3 regions of the Stappia sp. ABD4_338 genome follow, and region 3 is predicted to be linked to each of the others. Evidence: predicted binding sites of a transcription regulator. Region 3 holds the regulator's gene; each other region holds the start of a gene.
What was found. Region 3 encodes LexA, which represses DNA repair genes until DNA is damaged. Its sites were predicted from a motif close to TGTTCNNNNTGTGTTCNG; they were not measured.

Region 1 (10,028 bases), 260 kb from region 3:
GTGACGCGCACCCTGTTCTCCAAGGCCGAGATCGTGCTGTGGCGCACCGGCGAGGAGAGCTTCGTGCTCGAGTGCTGGGCGAGTTTCGCCCCGTACGTCGAAGGTCATCTGGCCGAGGCGGCGTAGCTGCCCCGACGCCTTCGGGAGACGGAATCGGACCGGCCCCGGCGATGTTTCGCCGGGGCCGTCGCATTTCAGAGGAAGCCGCGCTTTTTCAGCAATGGGCCCGCGTCGGGCAGCGCGCCGCGAAAGGCGATGTAGGCGTCCTTCGGGTCCTGTCGTCCGCCGGCGGAGTAGATCGCCTCGCGCAGGCGGCGGGCGAGTTCCGCGTTGAAGATGTCTCCGGTTTCCTCGAAGGCGGTGAAGGCATCCGCGTCCATCACCTCCGACCACATGTAGCTGTAGTAGCCGGACGAGTAGCCGTCGCCGGAAAACACATGCGCGAACTGGGTCGGCCGGTGGCGCATGACGATCTCGCGCGGCATTCCGATGCGCGTCAGCGTTTCGCTTTCCAGCGTGCCGACATCCGTCTTCGCCGCATCGGTTCTTGCGTGGACGTCGAGGTCGAAGAGGGCGGAGGCCAGATACTCCACCGTCTCGAAACCCTGGTTGAAGTTGCGGGCCGCGAGCACGCGCTCCATCAGCTCCTTCGGCATGGCTTCGCCGGTCTCCACGTGGACGGCGAAGCGCGACAGGATCTCCGGCTCCTCCAGCCAGTGCTCGTAGAGCTGGGACGGCAGTTCCACGAAGTCGCGCGAGACGGAGGTTCCCGAGATCATCGGATAGGTCACGTCCGACAGCAGGCCGTGCAGCGCGTGGCCGAACTCGTGAAACAGCGTGCGTGCGTCGTCGAAGGTCAGCAGCGCGGGCTCCCCCTTGGGCGCCTTGGCGAAGTTCATCACGTTGACGATGATCGGCCGGATGTCTCCGGACAGCTTTTCCTGCCGGCGGAAGGCGCTCATCCACGCGCCGCTGCGCTTGGTCGAGCGGTTGAAATAATCGCCCAGGAACAGGCCGACATGGCCGCCGGTCCCGTCGAGCACCTCGAACGCGCGCACGTCGGGATGGTAGAGCGTTACGCCGTCGACCTCGCGGAAGGTGAGGCCGAACAGCCGGTTGGCGGTTTCGAACGCGGCCTGGATGATGTTTTCCAGCGGGAAGTAGGGCTTCAGTTCCGCCTCGTCGAGCGCGTGGTCGCGGCTCCTGAGCTTCTCGGCATAGAAACGCCAGTCCCACGGCTCGATGACGATGTTGTCCCCGCCCTCGGCGGCGATCTCCTGGAGGGCGGCCGCCTCGCGGCGCGCCTGGTCCACCGCCGGCGTCCACACGGTCTCCAGAAGTTCGCGCACGGCATCCGGCGTTCCGGCCATCGTGTCGTCGAGCTTGTAGCTCGCGAAGTCGTCGAAGCCGAGAAGCTCGGCGCGCTCCTGGCGCAGCGCGAGAATGCGCGCGATCACCTCGCGGTTGTCCGTCTCGCCACCGTTCTCCCCGCGCGCGGTCCATGCCTTGAACGCGGTCTCGCGCAGGTCCCGCCTTGTCGAGAACTGCAGGAAGGGCTCGATCAGCGAGCGCGACAGGGTGATGACGTGCTTGCCCGGATGTCCGCGCTCTCCGGCGGCTTCCGCCGCCGCCTGACGCAGGAAGGGCGGCAGGCCGGCGAGATCCTCCTCGCCATCGAGCACCAGTTTGTAGTCCGCCTCGTCGGACAGCACGTTCTGGGAGAACCGGGTGCCGAGTACCGCAAGCTCCTGCGTGATCTCCGCCATGCGAGCGCGTCCCGCCTCGTCGAGCGCGGCGCCGGCACGGGTGAACATCAGGTGGTAGCGCTCAAGCACCCTCGCGGCTTCCGCATCGAGGCCGAGCCGCCCGCGCGCCTCCCAAAGTGCCGCGACCCTTGCGTAGAGCGACTGGTTCAAGAGCGTCTGCGAGGAGTGGCGGGCAAGCCTTGGGGCCATGTCGCGCTCGATGCGGCGAAGCTCCTCCGAGGTGTGGCTTCCGGCGAGGTTGAAGAACACCATGGCGACACGGGTGAGATCCCGACCGGCGCGTTCCATGGCCGCGATCGTGTTGTCGAAATCCGGAGCCTCCGGGTTTTCCGCGATCGCATCGATGTCGTGCCGCGCGGAGGCGAGGGCGGTCTCGAAGGCCGGTTCCCAGTGCCAGGGCTCGATCTCGCCGAAGGGCGGCAGGCCGAAGGGCGCGGTCCAGTCGGCGAGCAGCGGGTTTGCGGTCGCGGTGTCGGGCTTTGTGTCGGTCGTCATGAGGTCGTCCGGGGTTCCTGAAGGAAAGGCGGGAGGCATGGCGGCCGCCTGGCCGCGCCTGCGTATGCTTCATATGGGGTCGGGTCGTGGCGCCGACTATGGCCCCTGCGCGCGCGGCTGTCAGCAGCGACGACCGTTCGATCGCATTCGAACGGCCGGCGTGAGGCTTCGTTAAGGGGCGTGATCTACGATCTGTCCCCATGTCCGCGATCAACACATCCCTTGCCGGAATGCTCGGCGCCCGCGACCGCTTCGAGGCGAGCGCCAAGCGCATCGTTGCGTCCGGTGCAGAGGCCGCGAACGAGGTGGCCGGCGCGAATGGCGCGACGGCCGGAGCGGGGATTTCCGGGCAGGCCGGCACTCCGCCGCAGGGCGGCACGCCGCCACCGCCGGACGGCGTGCGGTTTTCTTCCGACATGGCCGGGGCGATGATCGACATGCTTTCGGCGGAGCACAGCTTCAAGGCCAATGCGGCCGCTGCCGGTCGCATCGCCGAGGCGGAGCGCGACGTGCTCGAGACGCTTGCGCCGACAGGGTCCGACGAGACGCGCTGACGCGTGTCGGCGACTCAATTTTCGATAAAGATTCGTGCAAGTTTACGTAATTTGGCGCCCGGATTTGCCTGGGGTTGCAAATCCGCGTGCAGGGTCCGGATGTGTTTCGGGAGCCAGAAACAACAAACGCCCGCCAGAGGGAGGAGATCCGGCGAGCGCTCGTTATAGGAGGTCGGTTTGGGAGGAGGTAAACCGACCGACACGACAGCGGGCTGGGAGGAGGAGTGCCCGTGTCGATGACCAATATATGGGCGAGTCCTGTCAGAGTTTCCAGTGCTGGTCCTGCATGGCAGCCCTGCTTTTTTTGCAATGCAACAAGAACGCAGCGGAATCGTGCGCCGCAGCAAGGCCGAAGTCTGCCTCTCGCGGTGGAAAGCCCGTCGTCGGATACGAAAAAAGCGCCGACCGGACAACCGGTTGGCGCTTTTTGACTGCAGTCGCTTCGAACAGGTCGCGTGTGCGTCCCGTCTTTCGCGAGTCGCTTAGCGGTGCGAACCGCGCGCGATGAACTGGATGTCGCCGCGGCCGATGCCGAGGTCGGCCAGCTCGCGGTTGGACAGGCGGGAAAGCTCGTCGTAGGTGCGGCGATACTTCTGCCAGGACTGGTACTTGCGAACGAACGTGTCGAACATGATGCGTCTCCTTTGTGTATGCGGACCGTTTGCGGCCCGCTTTTTTTCATCGCTTCATCGGTGGAGCGGCGCGTGTTGCGCTGCACCAAATCTCGTTGGCCCTGATATGGGACGAGTCGGCGTTTTTTGAACGCGCAACCTCGGAATGCCGGGCCTGCGAAAACTGCAGAGGTCGGACCGCGTTCGGTCGCTTTCCGCGCTTTCGCGATCCATGCCGGACGCGTCTGTCACCGGGCCCGTTCGGGCACGATGTCTTCCGGTCTCGGAACGATGGTCGGGAGTGGGAAGGCCGGGGCGGCCGGCCTTGTCAGGCCTGGTCCGTCACCTCATGCCTACATAAAAAAGCGATCGCCCGCCGGAGGGAGGAGAACCGGCGGGCGACGCTATATCCGGACGGGGTTGGGAGGAGGTAACCCCACCGGGACACGACAGAAGACAGGGGAGGAGGTCTGTCTTCCTTATCGTGATCTGTTATCGGCTTGCGCGGCGGGCGACGAAGTGAATGTCGCCACGGGCGATGCCGAGGTCGCTGAGTTCGCGGCTCGTGAGGCGCGAGAGCTCGGAAACGGTTGCGTGGTAGCTGCGCCAGTTGCGGTACTTGCGGGTCAGCGTGTCGAACATGATTGTGTCACCTCTTGGGGCGCCGGGGACTGAATTGCGTGTCCCGCCAGCGCGTCGATCCGATGCCCATGAGATAGTTTTTTCGGATAAAGAAAAAAAGCGCGATTTTCGCACGGCAGCCATGCAGATTGTGCATTGCAAAATAATTGCCGCGAGACGTCCGCCCCAATTCCGATAATTGCACGCAAATCAGTTTGTTAACGATCCGTTGCGATGCGGCCTGCGCGTCGCTCCCACGAAAGGCCACAGGTTCGCGAGGGTTCGTTTCGGCGAAAAGCGCGCGAAAAGCGCGGGTCTTGTGAAGGGCGGAAGCATGCATGTCTTCCGCCCCCGCAAGGCAGTGTCGGCCGGCGCGGGGCCGCGCCGGGCGGGGACAACGACGTCAGGGGGAAGCTATTCGGCGGCCGTGACCGTCCGGCGGCGGCGGACGGGGCGTCGCTCCAGAACCTCCTTGAGAAAGCGCCCGGTGTAGCTTTCCTCCACCTCGACGATGGCTTCCGGCGGGCCGGCCGCGACCAGCGTGCCGCCTCCGTCACCGCCTTCCGGACCGAGATCGAGAATCCAGTCGGCGGTCTTGATGACCTCCAGATTGTGTTCGATGACCAGGACGGAGTTGCCCTGCTCGACCAGTTCGTGAAGCACTTCCAGCAGCTTGGCGACATCGTGGAAGTGCAGGCCGGTGGTCGGCTCGTCGAGGATGTAGAGCGTGCGGCCGGTGGCCCGCTTGGACAGTTCCTTGGCGAGTTTGACGCGTTGCGCCTCGCCACCCGAAAGCGTGGTTGCCTGCTGCCCCACCTTGACGTAGCCGAGGCCGACGCGCGCCAGCGTTTCCAGCTTGTCGCGCACGGCCGGCACCGCCTGGAAGAAGCGCGCGCCTTCCTCGACCGTCATATCCAGCACGTCGGCGATGGACTTGCCCTTGAACTCCACCTCCAGCGTCTCGCGATTGTAGCGCTTTCCCTGGCAGACGTCGCAGGTGACATAGACGTCGGGCAGGAAGTGCATCTCGATCTTGATGACGCCGTCGCCCTGGCACGCCTCACAGCGGCCGCCCTTGACATTGAAGGAGAAACGGCCCGGCTGGTAGCCGCGTGTCTTCGCTTCCGGGAGGCCGGCGAACCACTCGCGGATCGGCGTGAAGGCGCCGGTGTATGTCGCGGGGTTGGACCTCGGCGTGCGCCCGATCGGCGACTGGTCGATGTCGATCACCTTGTCGAGCAGCTCCAGCCCCTCGATGTGATCGTGCGGCGCGGGCGTCTCGCGCGACCCGTTCAGCCGCCGCGCCGCCGCCTTGTAGAGCGTGTCGATGAGGAAGGTGGACTTGCCGCCACCCGAAACACCGGTGATGCAGGTGAAGGTGCCCAGTGGCACCTCGGCGGTGACATTCTTGAGGTTGTTGCCCCGCGCGCCGACGACCTTCAGGCGCCGCCCCTTGAGGGACGGCCGGCGCTGGCTTGGCACCTCGATCGCCATCTTGCCGGAAAGATACTGTCCCGTCAGGGAGTTGGGGTCTGCGAGAATGTGCTCCGGAGTGCCCTGGGAGACGATCTCTCCGCCATGAACGCCGGCGCCGGGGCCAATGTCGACGACGTGGTCGGCGGTGAGAACCGCGTCCTCGTCGTGCTCCACCACGATCACCGTGTTGCCGAGATCGCGCAGGTGCTTCAGCGTTTCAAGCAGGCGGGCGTTGTCGCGCTGGTGCAGGCCGATGGACGGCTCGTCGAGAACGTAGAGAACGCCAGTGAGGCCGGAACCGATCTGCGAGGCGAGGCGGATGCGCTGGCTTTCGCCGCCCGACAGCGTTCCGGAATTGCGCGACAGCGACAGGTAGTCGAGGCCCACGTCATTGAGGAACTTCAGCCGCTCGCGGATTTCCTTGAGGATGCGGACGGCGATTTCCTGCTGCTTGTCGGTGAGCGCGCCGGGCAGTGCCTCGAACCAGGTTCCCGCGTCCCGGATCGAGAGTTGCGAGATCTCGCCGATGTGCCGCTCGGAAATCTTGACGCACAGGGCCTCGGGCTTCAGCCGGTAGCCGTTGCAGGCCGGGCAGGGACGGTCCGACTGATAGCGCGACAGCTCCTCGCGCACCCATTCGGACTCGGTCTCGCGCCAGCGGCGCTCGATGTTGCCGATTACGCCTTCGAAGGTCTTGCTGGTGCGGTAGCTGCGCACACCGTCGTCATAGACGAACTCGACCTTCTCGCGTCCCGACCCGAAGAGGATCGCGTTGCGCAGGTCTTCCGGCAATTCGTTCCAGGGCGTGCCCATGTTCGCGCCGTAGTGGCGCGCCAGCGCCTCGAGCGTCTGGGCGTAGTAGGGCGAGGTGGAGCCGGTCTTGGCCCACGGCAGCACCGCGCCCTCGCGCAGGGTCAGGGTCTGGTCGGGAACGACCAGGTCCGGCTCGAAGGCGAGCGTCGTGCCCAGACCGTCGCAAGTCGGGCAGGCGCCGAAGGGATTGTTGAAGGAAAACAGGCGCGGCTCGACCTCGGGCAGCGTGAAGCCGGAGACCGGGCAGGCGAATTTTTCCGAAAACAGCATCCGCTCGTGGGTCTCGTTGCGGTTCTGCAGCACCGCATCGTCGCCCGCCGGAGGTAGCGGCTTGTCGGCGAACTCCGCGATGGCGAGCCCTTCGGCGAGCCCCAGGGCGGTTTCCAGCGAGTCCGCCAGACGACCTCCGATGTCCTCGCGGACCACGATGCGGTCGACCACCACGTCGATGTCATGCTTGAGCTTCTTGTCGAGCGCCGGAGCGTCGGCGATCTCGTGGAATTCACCGTCGATCTTGACGCGCTGGAAGCCCTTTTTCATGAGCTCCGCCAGCTCCTTGCGGTACTCTCCCTTGCGTCCGCGCACGATGGGCGCGAGCAGATAGAGGCGCGTTCCCTCATCGAGGGCCAGGATCCTGTCGACCATCTGGCTGACCGTCTGGCTTTCGATGGGAAGGCCGGTCGCGGGCGAGTAGGGCACGCCGATGCGCGCGAAAAGCAGGCGCAGGTAGTCGTAGATCTCCGTCACGGTGCCGACCGTCGAGCGCGGATTGCGCGAGGTCGTCTTCTGCTCGATGGAAATCGCGGGCGACAGACCGTCGATCTGGTCGACGTCCGGCTTCTGCATCATCTCCAGGAACTGGCGCGCATAGGCCGACAGGCTCTCGACGTAGCGGCGCTGGCCTTCGGCGTAGATCGTGTCGAAGGCCAGCGACGACTTTCCCGAGCCCGACAGGCCGGTCATGACGATCAGCGAGTCGCGCGGCAGGTCCACGTCGACATTCTTCAGATTGTGCTCGCGCGCGCCGCGCACGCTGATGACGCGACGGTCCGCGGCGTCGGAGGCGGTGCTGGTCGGGGCCGGCGTGGGCTTGGACGACTTCGGCATGGGCAGGCGGGTCCCTGATGACGGTGAGGCGCGCACCGGCGCCCTCGGCGTGACGGTTCGGCCTTTGACGGAATTTCGGTGTCCGGCGCGGACGCGGCGGGAGGGCCGTTCTACGCCATGAGAGTGCGCGCGTCGATTGACGGAAGAGCGCGGCAGACCTGTGATACGCAGGCGGGCGACCATCCGATGAGTTTACGGAACATAGCGGGAACGAGAGCTTGCGCCAAGCATGGAGATGGGGCGCGCTTCATCTTGTGCAAGGCATGTCTCTGCAGACTTGTGTGGAGCGCACTGATGTGGAACAAAGGCGGAACCTTGGCGCGGTGCCCTTCACGCATGGCCCGGCGATTGTGGAAAAGGCGCAGTTTGGCCCGGCAGCGCGGCGGCGATGCGCCTATGGTGGCGGATCGCGTGCGAGGCCTTAGCCCGCGCCGAGACCGCCGCAAGCCGGCGGCGATGTCATTTTCGGCCAGCCCGTTCCGCGATGTTCGCAAGGGCCGGCAGGCGGGACAGGGGCCCGCCATCGCGATCCGCGGAATCACGGTTCCGCGACGAGGAGACCAGCGGGACGGGCTCCCGCGACAAGGACCGATCTTAAGGAGTTCAGGATGTCGGGAAGCGTCAACAAGGTGATCCTGGTGGGCAATCTGGGGGCCGACCCCGAGGTGCGGCGGATGCAGGACGGGCGCCCGGTCGTCAACCTGCGCGTGGCGACCTCCGAGAACTGGCGCGACCGCTCCACGGGCGAGCGTCGCGAGCGGACGGAATGGCACCGGGTCGTGATCTTCAACGAGGGTCTGGCCAAGGTCGCCGAAAGCTACCTGCGCAAGGGGTCGAAGATCTACGTGGAAGGTCAGCTCCAGACCCGCAAGTGGCAGGACCAGTCCGGCCAGGACCGCTACTCGACCGAAATCGTGCTGCAGGGCTTCAACTCCACGCTGACCATGCTCGACGGGCGCGGTGAGGGCGGCGGCGGAGGCGGCGGCAACTTCGGTGGCGGTGGCGGAAGCGCCGGTGGAGGCGGCTTCGGCGGTGGTGGAGGCCGCTCGGGCGGTTACGACGACGGCGGCTTCGGTGGAGGCAGCGGCGGCGGTCGTTCCGGTGGCGGAGGCAGCGGCAGCGGTGGCTTCGGCAGTGGCCCCGGCGGCGACATGGATGACGAAATCCCGTTCTGATCGGGGTTCGTCAGGCTTGAAAAGAAACAGGTTTGCAAAGGCCGCCGGTTCTTCCGGCGGCCTTTGTCGTTTTGTGGCCGGCGTCACCCGCCGGTCAGGGGTTCGCCGCGTCTCCCGCCTCATCCGGCTGCGGGCAAAGCAGGCCCAGGTCTCCGACGGCGACGCAGGAGCGGCACCAGGTGATGCCCTGCCTTTCGGCCCGCTCCGCCAGTTCGTCCTCGCTCAGTCCTTCGGGGGCGGGAATGCAGAGGCGGCCGCAGGGTTCGACGCTGGCGTCCTGCGCGCTCAGCATCGTGTAGAGCTTGCCGGTGGCGCATTGGGCCGGCGCGGGCGTGAGCGCCCCCGCATCGGTCTCTTCGCCCTTGCTCTCACCGGTGTCGGCGTCCGTCGAGCCGGCCTTCGTCTCGTCGTCCGCCTCCGTGTCATCCGGCGCGGCGGGCTCCTCCTTGTCGTCCGCATTGCTTGTCTCCGGCGGCGGTGCGCCCTCCGGACGGCAGGCCTCGAAGAGCTTCGCCAGCGTTTCCGGGTCCGTGTAGGAGCTGTCGCCGGCAAGGTTTTCGTCCGCACGGAAGGCATTCCAGGCACTGCGCGTGCGGCGTCCCGCGAGGCCGTCCTCGGGACCGGCGTCATAGCCGGCCGCATTCAGGCAGGACTGGATCCACAGGATGTTGTCCTGCGGGCTCGGTGTCGGACGGTCGGGAGCGCAACCGGTTCCGTAAGACGAGAACCCCCTGGCGCAGACGCAGCGACCGGCGGACCCCGACCAGACGAAGGGATAGCTGCACGACTGGCTCTCGCGGCGCACGCAGGCGCCGTTCACCACAACGCGGCCGCTGGGGCAGATGCAGCCGCTGGCCTCGGCGGAATAGCGCCAGGGTGCCTCGCACGCCGGCGGCGGCGTGATCGGGGGAACCGGCACTGGCAGGATGCAGCGACGGGCGGCCCGCGACCAGACATAGGGCAGTCGGCAGGCGGGGCGGACGTCGGGCATCACGCAGCGGTTGCCCCGACGCACGCGCGGCGGCTCGCAGACGATCGGACGAGGACGAACCGGGTCCACGCACCGCCCGTTCACGCGGATCTTCGGGGCGGGGCACACCACCGGCATGGGCGAGGGCGCGGGCATGACACAGCGGCCATTGCGCGCGACGCGCGGTGGAACACAGACCACCGGCGGTCGCAGCGGATCGACGCATTGGTTACCGCGCCTGACCTTCGGTGGCCGGCAGACGATGTCGCGGCCCGGCTGAACGGGGTTGATGCACCGCCCGTTGCGCATCACGCGTGGCGGCGCGCAGACGCGCGGCAGCGTCTGCGGCAGCACGTCCGGGCGGATCACCGGCCTGAGGTCGGGACGGATCTCGATCGGCTGGGCGGAGGCGGGCGACAGGAACGCCGACAGGACGGCGG
Region 2 (10,028 bases), 1.0 Mb from region 3:
GCGCGCCACCATCCCCCAGGTCACGGCAAAGTCCCGGGAATGGATTTCGCGGGCAAAGGCGGTGGCGACGATGCCGACCGGCAGCGCGAAGAGCCCGTAACCGAGCAACATGACCAGACCGCCGATCAGCTTGCCCGACGGGGTGACCGGAACCACGTCGCCATACCCCACGGTCGTCACCGTGGTGAGCGCCCACCACATCGCCGCCGGGATCGTGCCCAGGGCCTCGGGCTGCACCTCTCGCTCGACGATATACATGCCCGTCGCAGCCAGCATGACCACGCCGAAGATGATGATCAGGCTGGCGCCGATGGCGTGCCGCTCGGCGAAGACCGCATTGGTGAGCGAGCGCAGCGCAGGCGAATAACGCGCCAGCTTGAAGAACCGGGCGAGGCGGAGGAAGACGAGGATCTTGAAGTCGGCGGCAGTGAACGTCAGCGCCAGCAGGAAGGGCATGACCGCCAACAGGTCTATGATCGCCGAGGGCTGCAGTGCGTAGCGCAGCCTCGCCCCCGCCTTCGAATACCGGCGCAAGGGCGGATGCAGATCGGCGACCCAGAGACGCGCCACATACTCGATAAGGAACGTGGCCCCGATCACGATCTCGCACAGATCGAAAACACCATCCCACTCGGAGAAGGACGGAACCGTCTCCAAGGCGACGAGAAGCACCGCGAGAAGAACGAGAAGAATGAGAAAACGGTCGACCCAGCGCCCTTCCGGATCACCGGCGGACCCGAGCTCGAGCCAGCGGTAAAGGCGCTTTCGCAGTCGGATGAACCGGCGATGCCCCGTGCCCGACTGTCTTTCTCCGGGGGCGCGCGGGTCCGCCGGGTCGGTCACGCTCTCACGAGGCGAACGACCCGGCGCCACGGGATCAGGCTCCCGCGGACGTCAGTGCGCTCTCAAGCCCGGCTTCGACGGCTGCTATCGCCGCTTCCGCCTGGCTTGCGTCGCTGCCGCCGGCCTGCGCCATGTCGGGACGACCGCCGCCGCCCTTGCCACCGAGCTTGTCGGCCGCGATGCGCACGAGATCGACCGCGGACACGCGGCCTGTCAGATCCGGCGTCACGCCGACGACCACGGCGGCCTTGTTGTCCTCGCCCTTGTTGATCAGCACGACGATGCCGGTCCCCAGCTGTGTCTTTGCCTCGTCCACAAGGCCCTTGAGATCCTTCGGATTCAGCCCTTCCACCACACGGGCGGACAGCTTCACGCCGGCAATCTCCTTCGGCCCGGCACTTTCGCCGCCACCGCCGCCCATGGCGAGCTTCTTGCGCATTTCGCCCAGCTCGCGCTCAAGCTTGCGCCGCTCGTCCACGAGCGCCGTAACGCGGGAGGCGACATCGGCGGGCGCGACCTTGAGCGCGTTCGCGGCCTCGCGCAGGCGCTCGTCCTGCTCGGTGAGATGATGACGCGCCGCAGCGCCGGTCAGCGCCTCCACACGTCGGACGCCGGCCGCGACGGCTCCCTCGGACACGAGGCGCACCAGGCCGATATCGCCGGTACGCCGGACATGGGTGCCGCCGCACAGCTCCAGCGAGTAGGTCTTTCCGGCCTTGTCGCCCTCAAGCGCCGTACCCATGGAGACAACACGCACCTCGTCGCCGTACTTCTCGCCGAACAGCGCCATCGCCCCTTCCTCGATGGCATCCTCGACGCCCATGAGGCGGGTTTCCACCGCGGAATTCTGCAAGACGATCTCGTTGGCCAGATCCTCGACCCTGCGCAGTTCCTCCTCCGACATCGGCTTGGGATGAGAGAAGTCGAAGCGCAGGCGAGACGGGCTCACGAGCGAGCCTTTCTGTGCCACATGGGTGCCGAGCACCTCGCGCAGAGCCTCATGCACCAGATGGGTGGCGGAATGGTTCGCGCGGATCGCGCCGCGGCGCGCGCCGTCGACGACAAGCTCCAGCGCGGCGTCGCGCGTCAACGAGCCGGACACGACCTTCACCTCGTGAACGAACAGACCGTCCGCCTTCTTCTGGGTGTCGGTGACCTGAAGCTCGACGCCCTCGCCCTTCATGACGCCCGTGTCGCCGACCTGGCCACCCGATTCCCCGTAGAAGGGAGTCTGGTTCAGGATCACGAGACCGGTGTCGCCCTCGGCGAGCGTCTCCACTTCCTTGCCGTCGGACACGATGGCCAGCACCACTCCCTCGGCCTTTTCTGTCTCGTAGCCCAGGAAATCCGTCGCCCCGCAACGGTCCTTGACGGCGAACCAGACCGCATCGGTCGCCGCCTCGCCGGAGCCGGACCAGGCCGCGCGGGCTTCCGCCTTCTGGCGTTCCATGGCGCTTGCAAAGCCGTCGGTATCAACGGCAATGCCGCGGGCCCGCAGCGCGTCCTGGGTCAGGTCGAGCGGGAAGCCGTAGGTGTCGTAGAGCTTGAAGGCGGTCTCGCCATCCAGTTCGCCACCCTCGGAAAGATCGGACGTTGCCGTCTCCAGAAGACCGAGGCCGCGCTCGAGCGTCTTGCGGAATCGCGTCTCCTCGAGCCTCAGGGTCTCGGTGATGAGCGCCTCGGCGCGGCCAAGCTCCGGATAGGCACGCCCCATCTCACGGATGAGCGCGGGAACCAGCTTCCACACCAGAGGCTCGCGCGCGCCAAGAAGATGCGCATGACGCATGGCACGGCGCATGATGCGCCGCAGGACATAGCCACGCCCTTCGTTCGACGGCAGCACGCCGTCGGCGATCAGGAAGCTCGACGACCGCAGGTGGTCGGCGATAACGCGGTGGCTGGCCTGGGCAGCGCCCTCGGCCTCGACGCCGGTCGCGTTCACCGACGCGGAGATCAGCGCCCGGAAGAGGTCGATATCGTAGTTGTCATGCACACCCTGCAGGACGGCAGCGATGCGCTCCAGTCCCATGCCGGTGTCGATCGACGGGTGCGGCAGGTCGTGACGCCCCTCGCCCGTCTGTTCGTACTGCATGAACACGAGATTCCAGATCTCGATGAACCGGTCGCCATCCTCCTCGGCGGAGCCCGGAGGTCCGCCCCAGATGTGATCGCCATGATCGTAGAAGATCTCCGAGCACGGACCGCACGGACCGGTGTCGCCCATGGTCCAGAAGTTATCGGAGGTCGGGATGCGGATGATGCGATCGTCGGAAAGGCCGGCGATCTTCTTCCACAGTGCATGCGCCTCGTCGTCCTCGGAATAGACGGTCACGATGAGCCGGTCCTTGGGAAGACCGTACTCCTTCGTGATGAGGTTCCAGGCCAGTTCGATCGCGCGATCCTTGAAGTAGTCGCCGAACGAGAAATTGCCGAGCATCTCGAAGAACGTATGGTGACGCGCGGTGTAGCCGACGTTGTCCAGGTCGTTGTGCTTGCCACCGGCACGCACAACCTTTTGCGCGGTTACGGCGCGATCGTAATCGCGCTTTTCAAGGCCGGTGAACACATTCTTGAACTGGTTCATGCCGGCGTTGGTGAACATCAGCGTCGGATCGTTACGCGGAACGAGCGGGCCGGAGGACACCACCTGATGGCCGTTCTTTGCGAAATACTCGAGAAACGCCGACCGGATTTCGTTTACACCGCTCATAAAGCCGTCCAATGCTCCCTGGCTCGACGGGTCCGTGCGCGCCCTGCCGCACACCGCTTCCGCCGCTCTCGCCATGCCCAATATCTCGGGCCGCTTTTAGCTTTGCCCCGCCGACAAGTCCAGCATTGCAGGCGTCTGCCGGTGGCAGAACGCAAGGCGCCCGGCCTTCTCCGCACACATCGTGCCGAAGAAAACCGGGCGCTCGACTTTTCAGCAGGAAAGTCAGGCCATCGACGATGGCCTTCCCTTGCGATCACTCGTCGACGACACCGTCCTCATCCGCATGGCCGGAGGGGTCGGTGATACGCTCGGCGATGAGGCCGGCGTTCTGGCGGATCGCCAGCTCGATTTCGTTCGCCGCCTCCGGGTTGTCACGCAGGAACTGCTTTGCGTTCTCACGTCCCTGCCCAAGCCGCTGGCTGTTGTAGGAGAACCAGGCACCCGATTTCTCGACGATGCCGCCCTTGACGCCAAGGTCGATCAGTTCGCCCATCTTCGAAACGCCCTCGCCGTAGATGATGTCGAACTCGACCTGCCGGAACGGAGGCGCAAGCTTGTTCTTCACCACCTTCACGCGGGTCTGGTTGCCGATCACCTCGTCGCGGTCCTTGATCGCGCCGATGCGGCGGATGTCGAGACGCACCGAGGCATAGAACTTAAGCGCGTTGCCGCCGGTGGTCGTTTCCGGCGAACCGAACATCACGCCGATCTTCATGCGGATCTGGTTGATGAAGATGACCATGCATTTCGAGCGCGAGATCGAGGCCGTGAGCTTGCGCAGCGCCTGGCTCATCAGACGCGCCTGCATGCCCGGCAGGCTGTCGCCCATCTCGCCGTCGAGTTCCGCTTTCGGCGTCAGCGCGGCGACCGAGTCGACCACGAGAACGTCGATCGCTCCGGAGCGCACCAGCGTGTCGGCAATCTCGAGAGCCTGCTCGCCAGCATCGGGCTGCGAGATCAGCAGGTCGTCGATGTTGACGCCCAGCTTCCGGGCGTAGACCGGATCAAGCGCATGCTCGGCATCGATGAAGGCGCAGATACCGCCCTTCTTCTGTGCCTCGGCAACCGTGTGAAGCGCCAGCGTCGTCTTGCCCGAGGACTCGGGCCCGTAAATCTCGATGATACGCCCGCGCGGCAGACCGCCGATGCCAAGCGCGATGTCGAGCCCGAGGGAGCCGGTGGAGACCGTCTGAACCTCGACGACCTGCCCCTGGCCCATGCGCATGATGGAGCCCTTGCCGAAGGCCCGTTCGATCTGCGAGAGCGCGGCGTCGAGCGCCTTGGTTTTGTCCATCTGAATGCCTTCGACCAAGCGGAGTGAGTTTTGCGACATGCGAGACATCCTTATTTCACGCCGGCGGCGGCGTTTCAAACCGCGCTTTTGTACCACCTTTGTTCTCATTCGGCAAATCGCATCGAGATATTGAATCAAAACGTTGATTTGTCTTTTGTTCTTTATTCGTTCAGGATCTGGGGACAAGTTTCGGGACACGCGTTTGGCAGCCCGGCGCGACAAGTCCCGTCTTCTCGAAGAATCACCTCCCCTTCTCGTGCGGCTTTCCCATCGGGCACACTCGTGTCATCAAGACCGGCCATTTCCTGTCTCCGGGCCCCGCCATGACCGTCTGCTGTTTCGGTGCCATTCATCTCGACACGCTCGTGCATGCCTCCCGTGCCATCCGGCCGGAGACCTCAACACCCGGCGCCTTCTCCACGCGGCCTGGCGGTGTTGCGACCAACGTGGCGCGCGGGCTGGTGCGCCTCGGCAGTGAGGTGTTCCTCGCCGGCGCGCTCGGCAACGACCCGGAAGCGGGTGTTCTTCGCGACTGGCTGGCACGCGAAAGGATCCGGCTTCTTGAGGTACGGCGCGAAGATGCCCCGACCGGCCGGTACATCGCCCTTCACGACCCGGATGGCTCCTTGCCGGCGGCGGTCGTGGACGCGCGCATCACCGACACGCTCGATGCCGGAGCCTTTGGCGCCGACATGGCTGCCGCAAGCTCCGCCTCCCTCTGGTTTCTGGATGCGAACCTTCCCGAAGAGGTCCTTGACCGGCTTTGCACCACGGCGGGGTCCCGGCGGATCGCCGCCGACGCGGTCTCGCGGGCAAAGGCCGGGCGTCTGCGGCCGGTGCTGCCCCGCCTCGACATGCTTTTCTGCAACAGGGCCGAGGCACAGGTGATCCTCGGCGAGGAGAACGGCGCCCGGAAGCTGCCCGGGACACGACACCTCGCGACCGCACTGGTGCGTGCGGGCGTACGCGCCTGTCTCGTCAGCGACGGAGGGGCCGACCTCGTGGTGGCAACAGCCGACGGATGCTTCGGCATTCCCGTTCCGCAACCTGAACGCATTCACGATGTAACGGGCGCAGGCGACGCGCTCGTGGCCGGCACGCTGCGCGCGGTCGAGACCGGCCTCGACCTCCCGTCCGCGGCCGCCTGCGGTCTTCGTGCGGCGGCCCTCACGCTGGCATCGCCCGGTGCCGTGTCGGACGCGCTTTGCTGGTCGGCGATCGCCCCTCCGACACCCGCCTCGACAGCCGGGGCCCGGAGGTCCTATAAGCCCGGGCCGTCCGGCGCTCGCCGGACACCCGCCAATGGAGACCGGACATGAGCGAGAAGACCTCGGGCACGCGCATCGGACCACATGTCTCCCGCGAAGCGCCTCCGGTGCTCTACAGTGAAGAGGTTGCCCGCGCCAGGGACGAGGGGCTCCCCATCGTCGCTCTGGAATCGACCATCGTCACCCATGGCATGCCGTGGCCTCGAAATGTGGACACCGCTCGCCAGGTCGAGGCCGACATCCGCGCGGAAGGGGCGGTTCCGGCCACCATTGCCCTGCTGGACGGACACCTGCACGTCGGGCTCTCGGACGGCAATCTTGAACGTCTGGCCCAGGCGCGCGGCGTGATGAAGTGCTCGCGGGCCGACCTCGCCTTCGCGCTCGCCTCCGCCCGCCCGGGTTCGACGACGGTCGCCGCGACCATGATGGCCGCCCATGCGGCCGGCATCGAGGTCTTTGCCACCGGAGGCATCGGCGGCGTTCACCGGGGAGCGGAGGAAAGCTTCGACATCTCCGCCGATCTCGAGGAGCTTGCCCGCACGCCGGTCTGCGTCGTCGCGGCCGGTGCAAAGGCGCTTCTCGATTTGCCGAAGACGCTTGAGGTGCTTGAAACCCGTGGCGTGCCCGTCGTGGCTTTCGGAACCGACGTCTTTCCCGCCTTCTGGTCGCGCGACAGCGGTCTCGCCGCGCCTTACCGGCTCGACACGGCGGAAGAAATCGCCCGGCTTCTGGCGATGCGTGCGGCCTTTCCGGGACACGGCGGCATCCTTGTCGCCAACCCGGTGCCGGAAGCTGCCGAGATCCCCTCCGACGAGATTGCCGGCGCGATCGAGACGGCCGTCTCGGAGGCGGCCCGGCGCGGTGTCGCGGGCAAGGAGGTCACCCCTTTCGTGCTCTCCATGATCCTGGAACTCACGCAAGGACGCAGCCTGGAAACCAACATCGCGCTCGTGCGCAACAACGCGCGCCTCGCGGCCCGCATCGCCCTCGCCCGGGTGCAAGGCTGACACGCCGGTCGCTTGGATGGTGCAACCTCATGCGGGAATGTGCTTAACTCGCCTCGCCGTCCCGGTGCGCCTGTCACGATGAAGTCGCGTTTGGCGGTGACAACTGGGTGACGACGCATGCGCGCGGGGCCGCCCGCGCGGGAGAGTTTCCAACCGGATACACTGGTTGCATCGCGATTTTGCCGGACAGCCTGGTCCGGTCTTCTTGTGGGACGCCCGATGGGTCCCGGATCGGCGCACGCGCAAGGCGGCGCAGCTTGATATGGCGGAGACGGACATGTCGAATACGGATATGGCAGAGACGACCCCTGCAAATCTTCCCTCGCCGATGCAGTATCTTGATCGGGCCGTCGGCGCCCTGCGGGATCTCGGCCTGATGCCCGACAGCACCGCCGAGGCGCCGATCAACGCGCTTCTGGAGAAGATCTCCGACCTCTCGCCCGACAAGGTCGCGGTCATCACCCGGACCCTCGGGCAGGCGCAGACCTTCAACGAGGTCGTGCGCAACGAGATCCAGAGCATGTCCATCGGCGAGCGCTACGAGGCGATCACCGAAGCGTTCAACTCCATCCGCGACGATGCCAAGGGCATGGTCGACCAGCTCTCCGACGGCAAGATCTCCTTCATGGAGAGCCTGTCCAACAAGTGGCGCGACATGACGCGCGGCACGATTTCGGACCGTTTCGGCAAGATTCGCGACACCTATGTAGACGTGGCGCGTGACACCAAGGACCAGATCGAGCGCGAACAGCGCATCCTGGACGCCTATCGTGACTTCCGCGGCGCCCTGAAACAGGCCGAGGTCCTGGCGCTTGAGGTGCTGAACACCGCGACCGCGAAGCTTGAGGGCGCCAAGGAGGCGCTCGAGAAGGCGAACGCCGCGGTCGAGGCTCATGACGGCGCCGACGCCGCTGCCAAGGCCCGCCTCGAGCTTGCCCGCGACGAGACCATGCGCGAGATGCAGGATGAGGAGAAGCGCTACCAGATCGCCAAGGACCTCTCCGATAACCTGACGATCGGCTACAACACGTCCGAGGTCATCATGGCCCGGCTAATGCAGACGACGAACGCCAAGGAACGAGTCTACGCACAGGCCGTCAGCTTCTTCTCCACCAACGATTCGGTGCTGACCGCGCTCAACGCGTCCTTCACCGGCCTGCAGGGACTGCATGAGTCGACAGAGACCCTGAACGCCATGAAGGAAGGCGTGTCGAAATCTCTCGAGACACTCGCCGAGATCGGTGATGCGGTACAGGAAGCGGCGCTCAAGGCGGGTTACGGCCCCACCGTCCAGGCGGCGGCGGTCAAGAAGCTTGTCGATTCCGTGATCACATTCCAGGTCAATTCGCGCGAGATCATCACCGAGATGCGCAAGATGTCGACGAAGAACTCCGAAGAGATCCGCGATGCGGTCGAGGACGGAAAGCGTCGCCTGGCAAAGCTCGCGGCCAAGGGCAACGCGCTGAACGCGTGATCCCGATCCGGTCCGGCCAGCCCCTACTCGGTACGATGGCCAAGGGACCGAACTGAACGAAAGAGCCGGCCCCGGGTTTTCCGGGTCCGTGCCGCTCGCGCCTCTCCGGGCATGACGGGCTCAACAGGAAGGACGGCATGGGTTCCGACAGCGCATCCACCAGGCCACCGCTGGATGATCTGATGCTGGCGATGGACGTCGTCGACACGCTCCGGCACGACGAGAGGATCGCCCTCAGGGAACTCGACAGCGACCATCGCGACCAGGCGATGATCGAGCGCCTGCGCCAGATCTACAAGAGCCAGGGCATCGAGGTCTCCGAACGCATTCTTTCCGACGGCGTCGAAAGCCTGAAGGAAAACCGGTTCGTCTACTCGCCGCCAGCTCTTGGCGTCTCGCGAACGCTGGCGACGATCTATGTCACCCGGGCGAAGTGGGGGAAGATCCTTCTCATCGTCCTCGCCCTTCTCCTTGCGGCCTTCCTGGCCTGGCGGTTTCTGGTCGTCGCGCCACGCGAGCGCGCGGCGGAAGCCCTGCGCGTGGAGCTGAGCCAGACGCTGCCGGAAAGCTACACCGAACTCGAACAGCGCATCGCAGCCCTCGCATCCGTTCCCGAGGCGGGCGAACGGGCACAGGCGATCGCAGCCGACGGACGGGCCGCGGCGGCGCGCGGCGACGCGACGGCGGCAAGGGCGGCCCTGGCCGGCCTTCAAGCGCTCGAGGCACGGCTCCTGGAGACCTATCAGGTGCGCGTCGTTTCGCGCCCCGGCACGCCGACCGGCGTGACCCGCATTCCGCAGGCGAACCGGGCCTCGCGGAACTACTATCTGGTGGTCGAGGCCATCGGCCCGGACGGCACGCCCCTTTCACGCGAGATTACCTCAGAGGAAGACGGCGAGGCGGAGGCCGTGACGATCTGGGCCCAGCGCGTGCCGCAATCCACCTTCGAGGCGGTCCGGCGCGACAAGGAGGACGACGGCATCGTCCAGAACGCTGTTCTCGGCGCCAAGGAGCGCGGACAACTGGAGCCGGACTGGAACATGCCGGTCGATGCCGGAGCGATCACCCGTTGGTAGACGCGGCAGGAACACCTGAAGGGGCGGGACGGCAGACATGGTAAGCGGACGCCAGACGCTGGGATCGATCGAGCGCACGCTCGGCGAACTTCGCCAGGAAGAGACTGTGATGAAACGCGCGGTCGAGACGGCCATGGCCGACATTGCCGACCTGCGCCGCGCCGAACTGGACGCCTATCGCGAGCTTGCGCGCTTCCGCTTGCGCGATGGAGGCGAGCACGCCTTCGGCCAGCGCATCGATCGCGACGAGGCGGAGGCACGCAAGCGCCTGGAGCAGCGCGACCTCGCCCTGTCGGACCTGCGCGCCCAGCATGCCGCGCTTGAAGCGGAGGTCGCCTCCCTCACCGACGAGCGAC
Region 3 (10,028 bases):
GTTCGGGCTCGAGGTGCTGCCGCTGACCCTGATGGGCCTGGCGCTCGACCGGGTCGTCGCGGTTGCCACATGGGCGGACCAGTGGACGCCGGCGGAGGGCGTCGTTGGTGCCCCCTCGCTGATCGCGACGCTGCTTTTCGTGCTTGCCGGAGGTGTCCTGTGCCTCGCGCCGGGGGGCGCGCGTCGTCTGGCGCTTGTGCCCTTTCTCGCCGCCATCGGCCTGCAGGCGGTCCATCGCCAGCCGGATCTCCTGATTGCTTCGGATGGTGACGTGATCGCGCTTCGGGATGCGGACGGGCGGCTGCGGGTGAGTGCGCGTCCGGGAAGCTTCCTGTCCGGGATGTGGCTGCGGGCCGAGGGTGTTCCGTCGGCCGATCACGGGTCCCACGCGCTTGCGCGCGGCGGTGCCTATCCCCTTGCACGCGGAGGAGCACCGCCAGGCGACGGGGGCCGTGCGGCCATGTCCTGCGATCCAGGCGGTTGCGTCGCCCTTGCCCACGGTCCGGGGGGAGGGAGTGCCTTCGAGGGGATCGGGCGGCCTGATGGCAGCAGCCACGACCGCAGCAGGCATGAGGAGGGCGATTCAGGCATCAAATCAGGGGAGCGGATGACGAGGGCCGCAAGCCTGCGCCCCACTACAAGCTCGGGCCCCACTACAAGCCCGGGCGCCTCAAGCATGAGCGCTTCCGCGAACCCGGCCAGTTCTGCAGGCAGAAACGACTTCGGCGACCAGAGTCGCTTCGGAGGCCAGAGCCGCTTTGGAGTTCAGGGCGGTTTTGGCGCGCATGACCCGTATGACCCGCATGACGCAGGGCATGTCCCGCGCGCGCTGGTGTTGGCCCTGACACGAAAGCCCGAGGCGCTTGTCGGGGACTGCGCCAGGGCGGACATCCTGGTCACCCCGCTCCAGGCGCCGGCGGATTGCGCCGCGCCGATCGTCTTCGATGGCCCGCGCCTTGCTCGCGACGGCGCGGTCGCGCTGTATCTCGATCCGCGACCACCGGACGCCAAGGAAGTTGGCCTGCGCGAAACCACGACGGGACACCGCACACGCGACGGGCTGCCGTTCAGCGTGCTTGCGCGCGTCACCTATGAAACCACGCGTCCCTGGACGCCGCGTGCCCGCGCCACACCAGTCGTGTCACCGGCCTACGCCCCGGATGAGGACGACTGGCCGGCCTTCATGCGTCGCGATGCTCCGGACCTTGCCGCGTTCGAAACGACGCCATGAGGCTTTCCGTCGACCGCAGATCGCCGACGACCCGCCGGCACCCCGGTCAGTAGCGACGGAAGAGGGAGACGAGCCGCCCCTGCACGCGAACCCGGCCGGGACCGAAGATACGTGTCTCATAGGCCGGGTTGGCGGCTTCCAGCGCGATGGACGCCCCCTTCTTGCGCAGCCGCTTGAGTGTCGCTTCCTCGTCGTCCACCAGCGCGACCACGATGTCGCCGCTGTCGGCACTGTCCGTGCGACGGATCACCACCGTGTCGCCATCGAGAATGCCGGCGTCGATCATGGAATCGCCGCGCACCTCAAGCGCATAGTGCTCGCCGTTGCCGAGCAGGTCGGCGGGGATGGCAATGGAATGGCTGTGGCTCTGGATCGCCTCGATGGGAACTCCCGCAGCGATCCGGCCCATGACCGGGATCGACACGTTTTCGGTCTCCGGCATGTCCTGAGCGGGGGGCGGGGGAGGCGTGTCGGCGGGTTTTCCGAGCGATCCCTCGATGACGGAGGGCGAGAAGCCCCGGCCCCGGTTGGCCGCGAGCCCCGGCGCCACCGATTCCGGCAGCTTGACGATCTCAAGCGCCCGGGCCCGGTTGGGAAGCCGGCGAATGAAGCCACGCTCCTCGAGCGCCGTGATGAGACGGTGAATGCCGGACTTGGAGCGCAGGTCGAGCGCGTCCTTCATCTCGTCGAACGAGGGCGGAACGCCCGTCTCCTTGAGACGCTCATGTATGAAGAGGAGCAACTCGTGCTGCTTGCGCGTCAACATCCTTCGGCAATCCTCTTCCTTGGGCCGGACCGTTACGCGGAGCCCGGCCATTCGCCATACGCCCCTTGTCCGGTCTTGCCAGGCCGTCGTGCCGGCCGTGCATGGCAATCTCGTAGCGTTCGCACCACCGCTTGCGTCCATGTGCCGGCCCGTATTCGAGCCGAATTCACACGCCCGCCACCAACTGCGTGCCGCGGGCCGGATACGCCGGAAAACGTCCGTTTCGCATCGACTCAGGCGATGGACAAATCATGAACGGATCCTACCCGTTCCCGGCTTGTTCCACAACCGGCGATTTGACGGCGGAGGGAAGGTGGCGGGAGACGGGACGACAGGGGGAGGGGGATCAGCCGCGATGCAGGCGCAGCACGGGCACCGGCGCGCCGGGCTCCAGCGCTTCGGCGTGGGGCGGGCGCACCACCAGGGCGTCGGCCCGCGCGAACGTGGCGAGCATGGAGGAATCCTGCCGCTCGAAAGGCTGCACCCGTTCCACGCCGTCGTCGCCGAACACAAGGCTGGCGCGCAGGTAGTCCTCGCGCCGGTCGTTGGCCGGAACCGGACTTGCGAGCGGCAGCATTTCCCGTCGCGGTCGGGCCGCGTCCGGGTGTCCGGAAAGCGCGAGGATCAGCGGTTTCAGGAACAGCAGCGCGCAGACGAGGCTCGAGACCGGATTTCCCGGAAGACCCAGAACCCGCATGTCGTCGATGCGTCCGGCCATCAGCGGCTTTCCCGGACGCATGGCGATGCGCCAGAAGGAGAGGTCCATGCCGGCGTTGCCGAGCGCGTCCTGCACGAGATCATGGTCGCCGACCGAGGCGCCGCCGAGGGTCACGAGAATATCGGCACCAGCCGCCTGCGCCGCACGGATCTTCTCCGCGAGCGCCTCATGTGTGTCGCGCGCGATGCCGAGCATGATCGCCTCGCCGCCGCAATCCTCGACGAAAGCCGCGAGACCCGTGTCGTTCGACGCGATGATCTGGTCGGCGGCGGGATCGCCACCCGGCGCGACGAGTTCGTCGCCGGTCGCGAGAACGGCCACCTTCGGCTTGCGATGGACGCTCACGCTGCCGTGGTTCATGGCGGCGGCGAGCGCCAGTTCGCGAAAGCCGAGCCTGCGACCCTGCGCGAGCAGCACCTCGCCTTGCGCGAAGTCGAGCCCCGCGGCGCGGATGAAGCGGCCCGGGGCGGCGGCCTCGAGAGCGGTGACCCGCTCGCCCTCGCGCGTCGCGTTTTCCTGGATCAGGATCGTGTCGGCGCCCTCGGGCACGGGCGCGCCGGTGAAGATGCGCACGGCTTCGCCCGGTCCGACACGGCCGTTGAACGCGTGGCCCGCCGGGGCCTCGCCGATGACCGTGAGATGCGCGGGCGGCGCGGCGATGTCTTCGGCCCTTACCGCGTAGCCGTCCATGGCGGAGGCGGGGAAGGGGGGCTGGTCGCGATGGGCGGCGAGGTCACGCGCGAGCACCCGGCCGTTGGCCCGCGACAGCGCAATGTCCTCGCTCCCGAGCGGAACGGTGCCCGACAGCAACCGCGTGAGCGCTTCCTCGACGGAGATGAGCCCGTCGCCGCTCACGACCTGTCGTCCTGTCTGACGAGCCCGTCCGCGCCGCGCGACCAGTCGCCGGATTTTCCGCCCGACTTGGCGTTCACGCGAATGCCGCCGATCTCCATTCCCCGGTCCACGGCCTTCGCCATGTCGTAGATCGTGAGGCACGCCGTGCTGACGGCGGTAAGCGCTTCCATCTCGACGCCGGTCCGCCCCGAAACGCGTACCAGCGCGGTGACCTTCAGCCCCGGCAGCGAGTCGTCGGGCTCGATCTCGACCGCGACCTTGGACAGCGCCAGCGGATGGCAGAGCGGAATGAGCTCGTGGGTGCGCTTGGCGGCCATGATGCCGGCAATGCGCGCGATGCCGATGACGTCGCCCTTCTTGGCGTTGCCCTCACGGATCATGGCGAGCGTTTCGGGCAGCATGGTCACATGCCCCTCGGCGACCGCCTCGCGGGAGGTCTCCGCCTTGTCCGCCACATCGACCATGCTCGCCGCGCCGCTGGCGTCGAGATGGGTGAGGCGGGGCTCGCTCTCGCGCTCGCTCATGCTGCTGGTTCCCGGGCTCTCAGCCGGCGAGCGGGGCCGTGTCGCGGGCGAGCAGCGCGCGCGTCGCGCCCGCCACGTCCGCCTGGCGCATCAGGCTCTCGCCGATCAGGAAGGTGGAGATGCCGACCTTGCCCATGCGGGCGAGATCGGCGGGCGTGAAGAGGCCGGATTCCCCGACCACCAGCCGGTCGGCGGGCACCATCGGGGCAAGCTGCTCGCTGGTGGCGAGGTCGGTCTCGAAGGTCCGCAGGTTCCGGTTGTTGATGCCGATGAGCGGGGAGGACAGCTTCAGCGCCCTCTCCATCTCCCGTGCGTCATGAACCTCGAGCAGCACGTCCATGCCGAGATCCAGCGCCGTCGCCTCAAGGCTCGCCGCCGTCTCGTCGTCCAGTGCGGCCAGGATCACGAGGATGCAGTCCGCGCCCCAGGCGCGCGCCTCGTAGACCTGATAGGTCTCGTAGAGAAAATCCTTGCGCAACGCCGGCAGGCCGGTCGCCTCGCGGGCCTGGCCGAGAAACTCCGGCGCGCCCTGGAACGAGGGCCCGTCGGTGAGAACGGACAGACATGCGGCGCCTCCCTCCTCATAGGCACGGGCAAGGGCCGGAGGATCGAAGTCGGCGCGGATCAGGCCCTTGGAAGGGCTGGCCTTCTTGATCTCGGCGATGAGACCGTAGTCTCCCGCAGCCTTGCGCGCGCGAAGGGCAGCCGCGAAGCCGCGCGGGGCGGATGCGGCGGCGGCGCGCGCCTCGATCTCCGCCTGGGAGACGGCGGCCCTGGCGGCGGCGATCTCCTCGCGCTTGTAGGCCTCGATGCGGGTCAGGATGTCAGCCATGTCCGGCCTCGCGGGTCGAGACGGCGACGAGCTTCTCCAGCGTCTTGAGCGCGGCGCCGCTGTCGATCGCCTGTGCGGCAAGCTTCACGCCCTCGGCAAGGTCGCCCGCCTTGCCGGCGACCACGAGGGTCGCGCCCGCGTTCATGAGCACCGTGTCGCGATAGGCGGACGGCTTGCCCTCCAGAACCTGGCGCAGAGCCACGGCATTCTCGGGACCTTCGCCGCCCTTCAGGTCGGCGGGCGTGCACACGGGAAGGCCGACCTGTTCCGGCGTCACGTCGAAGCTGCGGATCTCGCCGTTCTTCAGTTCTGCCACATGGGTGGGACCGGTGCCGGTGATCTCGTCGAGACCGTCCGAACCGTGCACGACCCAGGCGGCCTCGGCGCCGAGCGCCTTGAGCACTTCGGCGATGGGCTCCACCCAGCGGCGGGCGAAGACGCCGACCATCTGGCGTTTCACGCCGGCCGGGTTGGACAGCGGTCCGAGCAGGTTGAAGATGGTGCGCGTGCCCAGCTCCGCGCGGGCCGGGCCCACGTGCTTCATCGCCGAGTGGTGGTTGGGCGCGAACATGAAGCCCAGGCCCGCCTCGCGAATGCAGGTGGAAATGGCCGCCGGCGGAATGTCGATGTCGACACCCAGCGCCATCAGCACGTCCGCCGCGCCGGATTTCGACGACATGGAACGGTTGCCGTGCTTGGCCACGGGAACGCCGCAGCCCGCGACCACGAAGGCCGAGCAGGTGGAGATGTTGTAGCTGCCGGAGGAATCGCCCCCGGTTCCCACCACGTCGACCGCGTCGGCGGGAGCGTCCACTGGCAGCATCTTCGCCCGCATGGTGGCCACCGCGCCGGCGATCTCGTCCACGGTCTCGCCGCGCACCCGCAGCGCCATGAGGAAGCCGCCGATCTGCGAGGGCGTCGCCGCGCCGGACATGATCGTGTCGAACGCCTGCCGGGCTTCCTCGCGCGAGAGCGCGTTTCCGTCCGCCGCCTTCGCGATCAGGGTCTTGAGGTTGCTCATCCGTGTTCCCCTTGCGGCGCTCAGCCGCCCTGGCCGGCGCCGATGACGCGGTTGAGGTTGGCCTGGTTCACGCTGACGCCGAGCGCGGCTTCCCGCTCCTGGACGTACTGGCCGATGATCGAGGCCTGAAGGGCCTCGCCAAGCCGCGTGTCGAGCGTCGCGATCTCGCCCTGTTCGCGGAAGAAGGCCGGCACCTGCACATCGGCGACGCGGTAGACCACTCGCGATCCGTCGGAGGCGGTCGCGCGGCCCACGGTTCCGACCGGGCCGGAGAAGGCGCCGCTCACCGCGTCGGCCGGCAGCGGTCCGCCGCTCGTCGAGCGCTTCACGCCCTCGGCGGTCCGCACCTCGGTGCCCCGCTCCGCCGCAAGGGCCGCAAGCTCGCCGCCGTCGTTCAGGGCGGAGACCATCTCCTCGGCGGCCGCATCGAGGCGCTTGCCGCGCTCGGCCTCGGTCCACGCGGCCACGACCTGGTCGCGCACCTCGTCAAGCGAACGGTCACGGGCCGGAACGACCTCGGAGACCTCGAACCACAGGAAGCCGGTGCGCCCCATCTGCAGCACGTCCGTCTCGATGCCCACGTCGCTGTCGAACACGTCGGAGACCAGCCCGTCCACCTCGGGAAGGGTGGCCTTGCCGCCGTCCATGGTGTTGCCCTGGGCGTCGAAGGCCGGCGGCGTGTCGAGCGTCAGGTTGAACCGTTCCGAGACCTCGGCCAGCGTCGCGCCGCCGGCGCGCGCATCCTCGATCTCGTCGTGCAGGTCGAGAATCTCGCGTGTGGCCTTTTCCACCGCGATCTCCTGGCGCAGCGTGTCCGCGACCTCCGCCAGCGGCGTCTTGTGCGCCGGGCTGACCTCGGTGACCTTGAGCAGGACCGGCGCGAAACGCCCCTCGACGAGACCGGAAGCCTCGCCCTCGCCAAGCGCGAAGGCCGCCTCAGCGATTGCCGGATCCACCAGGTCGCCGCGCGTCATCAGACCCAGGTCGATGTCCTCGGCGTTGATCTGCAGTTCGGCGAGGATGTCGTCGAAGCTCTTGCCGGCCTCGAGGGCGGCGCGCGCGGTGTCCTGCGCCTCTTCGCTCGTCAGGGAAAGCTGCAGGATGCGGCGACGCTCCGGCTCGCCGAAGCGGGAGGTGTCGGCCTCGTAGGCCTGCCGCACCTCGTCCTCGCTCACCTCGTCCGGCTTGGCGATTTTTTCCGGCGTGAGCTCCAGAAGCACGGCCTTGCGGTACTCGGGCGCGCGGAAGCGGGCCTTGTTGTCCTCGAAATAGGCCGACAGGGTCTCCGCGTCGGGGGCGGGGATCTCGCCGGCGGCCGCCGCGTCGAGAACAACGAAGTTCACCGTGCGGGTTTCGTTGGCGTGCTGGTTGAAGGCCTCGAGCATCGGCGCGGGCGTCTTGATGCCGCCGCCGAGGGCCTCGGCGATCTGGCGGCGCTCCTCGAAGCGACGACGCTCGGCGACGAACTCGTCCTCGGTGAAGCCGTTGGCCTGCAGAACGCGGGCGAGCAAGGCGCGGTCGAAACCGCCGCCGGGCGCCTGGAAGGCGGGCGCGGTCTGGATCAGGCGCACCATCTCTTCGTCGGAGACGCCAAGGTTGAGGTCGGTCGCGGTCTGGTTCAGCGCGGCTTCCGCGAGAAGCTGGCCGAGCACCTGGCCCGGCAGGCCGAAGGCCGCGCCCTCGACGGTCGACAGCGGGCGGCCGATCTGGCGGCCGATGCGGTCGAGCTCCTGGCGGTAGGCGCGGTCGAACTCGACGACGGAGATGCCCTCGTCTCCCACCGTGGCGACCTTGTCGCTGCCGATGTTCAGCATGCTGCCCGAGATGCCCCAGACCGCGAAGCTCAGCACGAGAAGAATGAGGAGGAGTTTCGAAATCCAGGACTTTGCGCCTTCGCGCAGAGTATTGAGCATAGGGGGTGTCCGTCGGTTCTCGTGCGTTCTCGGGTGATGTCCGGCGCTGACACGCATCGCCTTGCCGGAGCGCGCGGATCATAGAGATGCCACGCTGTGAGGGCAAGGCGGGGCAGGGGCGGCTTCGCGCCTTGTTCGCGCAGGGGCGGGCGCCCTCCGCCGGGACTAGATCCGGAGGCGTGCGCCGGGCGTCGCGCGCTTGATCGTGCGCGAAATTCTGCTACGCCACGCAAGCATCGAGATACAGGCGCGGTCCGTTTCACCAGGGATACGGCGCGCCGCTTCGGGAGACGAGAGACATGACCGCACCGCTTCGCCCGCTGATCGCCGGAAACTGGAAGATGAACGGGCTGTCGTCGTCGCTCGGCGAGCTCGGTTCGATCGTTGCAGGAATCGGTCCGGCTCCGGCCGCCGACGTCGCCATCTGCCCGCCGGCAACGCTGGTGTCCTCGGCCGTCGCGGCGGCGTCGGGATCGCCGCTCCTGATCGGCGGGCAGGATTGCCACGCCGCCGAGAAGGGTGCCTACACGGGGGATATCTCGGCGGAAATGCTTGCCGATGCGGGCGCTTCCCTCGTCATCGTCGGTCACTCCGAGCGGCGCGCCGACCATGGCGAGAGCGATGCCGAGGTGCGCGCCAAGGCGGAGGCCGGCTGGCGTGCGGGCCTGACGGCCATCGTCTGCGTCGGTGAGAGCGAGGAGGAACGTCGCGGCGGAATCGCGGAAGAGGTGGTCGGACGCCAGCTCGCCGGATCGCTTCCCGAGGGCGCGACGGGGGCCAACCTGGTCGTTGCCTATGAGCCGATCTGGGCCATCGGCACCGGTCTGACGCCGACGGTGGAGGATGTCGCCGTCATGCATGCCTTCATGCGCTCGGAACTCGTGCGCCGCTTCGGCGACGAGGGGCGGGCGATGCGTCTTCTCTATGGCGGTTCGGTGAAGCCGTCGAACGCGGGCGAGCTTCTGGGCGTGCCCGATGTCGATGGCGCGCTCGTCGGCGGTGCCAGCCTGAAGGCTGTCGACTTCCTCGGTATTCTCGCGGCCCTCGACTGATCCCCGCCCGTGGTGGTCGCGCGGCGGAGATCAAGGGTGGAAACACGCGCGGGCTTGGTGTAGAACCCGCGCAAATTCTCACAGTAAAGACTGGTCCTCGATGGAAACCGTTCTCATCGTTATTCACCTGATGGTGGTGCTTGCCCTCGTGCTTGTCGTGCTGCTGCAGCGTTCCGAAGGTGGCGCGCTCGGTATCGGCGGCGGCGGTGGCGGCATGATGACCGCGCGCGGCAGCGCCAACATCCTGACCCGCGCCACGGCGGCGCTTGCGGTCGCCTTCTTCGCGACCTCGATCGCGCTGGCGATTCTGGCCCGCATGGACGAGCGTCCCGCCTCCATCCTCGATGCCGCTCCCGGCACGCCCACCTCGGGCCCGGCGGCGGACGGTACCAGCGGGTCCGGCAACGGCATTCTCGACCAGCTTCGCCCCCAGGGCGGCACGCAACAGGACACGCAGCCCGCGCCGAGCGGACCGCAGGTTCCCGCGGCCGAGTAAGCCGCTTTCGGGCCGGCGATCGCCGGCCCCGGCGCAACGATCTCATCCGATGCCCCGCGACGCGGTTTCGCGGGGCATTTTCTTGTGTGTTAACTCACGACCGGGCGGACGAATCGCCGCCCGAAGACTTATGGTAATTGCCCATGGCGCGATACATCTTCATCACTGGCGGCGTGGTGTCTTCGCTCGGCAAGGGGCTTGCGTCTGCGGCCCTTGGAGCGCTTCTGCAGGGCCGCGGCTACAGGGTCCGGCTGCGCAAGCTCGATCCCTATCTGAACGTCGATCCGGGCACCATGAGCCCGTATCAGCACGGCGAGTGCTTCGTCACCGACGACGGGGCCGAGACGGATCTGGACCTCGGCCACTACGAGCGTTTCACCGGACGTCCCGCCAACAAGCAGGACAACATCACCACCGGGCGGATCTACAAGGAGATCATCGCCAAGGAGCGCCGGGGCGACTACCTCGGCGGCACGGTGCAGGTGATTCCCCACGTCACGGACGCCATCAAGGCCTTCGTGCTCGACGGCAACGAGGATTATGACTTCGTGCTGTGCGAGATCGGCGGAACGGTGGGCGACATCGAGGGACTGCCGTTCTTCGAGGCGATCCGTCAGCTC

Region 1: a site for LexA is predicted at 7,639-7,656, ahead of uvrA (excinuclease ABC subunit UvrA). Genes of this name have one in related genera too.
Region 2: a site for LexA is predicted at 5,003-5,020, ahead of recA (recombinase RecA). Genes of this name have one in related genera too.

Annotation. Positions count from the first base shown of each region.
Region 1 covers NZ_CM149982.1:1,782,177-1,792,204, forward strand. Annotated here, with positions in the region: gene ACYX4S_RS08290 (sarcosine oxidase subunit gamma) at 1-126, shown strand, start outside; gene ACYX4S_RS08295 (M3 family metallopeptidase) at 195-2,261, opposite strand; gene ACYX4S_RS08300 (hypothetical protein) at 2,462-2,815, shown strand; gene ACYX4S_RS08305 (DUF1127 domain-containing protein) at 3,298-3,447, opposite strand; gene ACYX4S_RS08310 (DUF1127 domain-containing protein) at 3,919-4,068, opposite strand; gene uvrA (excinuclease ABC subunit UvrA) at 4,462-7,443, opposite strand; gene ssb (single-stranded DNA-binding protein) at 8,052-8,618, shown strand; gene ACYX4S_RS08325 (peptidoglycan-binding domain-containing protein) at 8,713-10,028, opposite strand, start outside.
Region 2 covers NZ_CM149982.1:990,875-1,000,902, reverse strand. Annotated here, with positions in the region: gene ACYX4S_RS04405 (cyclic nucleotide-gated ion channel) at 1-873, opposite strand, end outside; gene alaS (alanine--tRNA ligase) at 878-3,553, opposite strand; gene recA (recombinase RecA) at 3,807-4,886, opposite strand; gene ACYX4S_RS04390 (PfkB family carbohydrate kinase) at 5,171-6,166, shown strand; gene ACYX4S_RS04385 (pseudouridine-5'-phosphate glycosidase) at 6,163-7,122, shown strand; gene ACYX4S_RS04380 (coiled-coil domain-containing protein) at 7,400-8,596, shown strand; gene ACYX4S_RS04375 (DUF6384 family protein) at 8,734-9,672, shown strand; gene ACYX4S_RS04370 (coiled-coil domain-containing protein) at 9,710-10,028, shown strand, end outside.
Region 3 covers NZ_CM149982.1:2,039,474-2,049,501, reverse strand. Annotated here, with positions in the region: gene ACYX4S_RS09465 (ComEC/Rec2 family competence protein) at 1-1,231, shown strand, start outside; gene lexA (transcriptional repressor LexA) at 1,278-1,997, opposite strand; gene ACYX4S_RS09455 (molybdopterin molybdotransferase MoeA) at 2,344-3,570, opposite strand; gene moaC (cyclic pyranopterin monophosphate synthase MoaC) at 3,567-4,094, opposite strand; gene trpC (indole-3-glycerol phosphate synthase TrpC) at 4,114-4,926, opposite strand; gene trpD (anthranilate phosphoribosyltransferase) at 4,919-5,947, opposite strand; gene ACYX4S_RS09435 (peptidylprolyl isomerase) at 5,968-7,860, opposite strand; gene tpiA (triose-phosphate isomerase) at 8,160-8,912, shown strand; gene secG (preprotein translocase subunit SecG) at 9,013-9,408, shown strand; gene ACYX4S_RS09420 (CTP synthase) at 9,552-10,028, shown strand, end outside.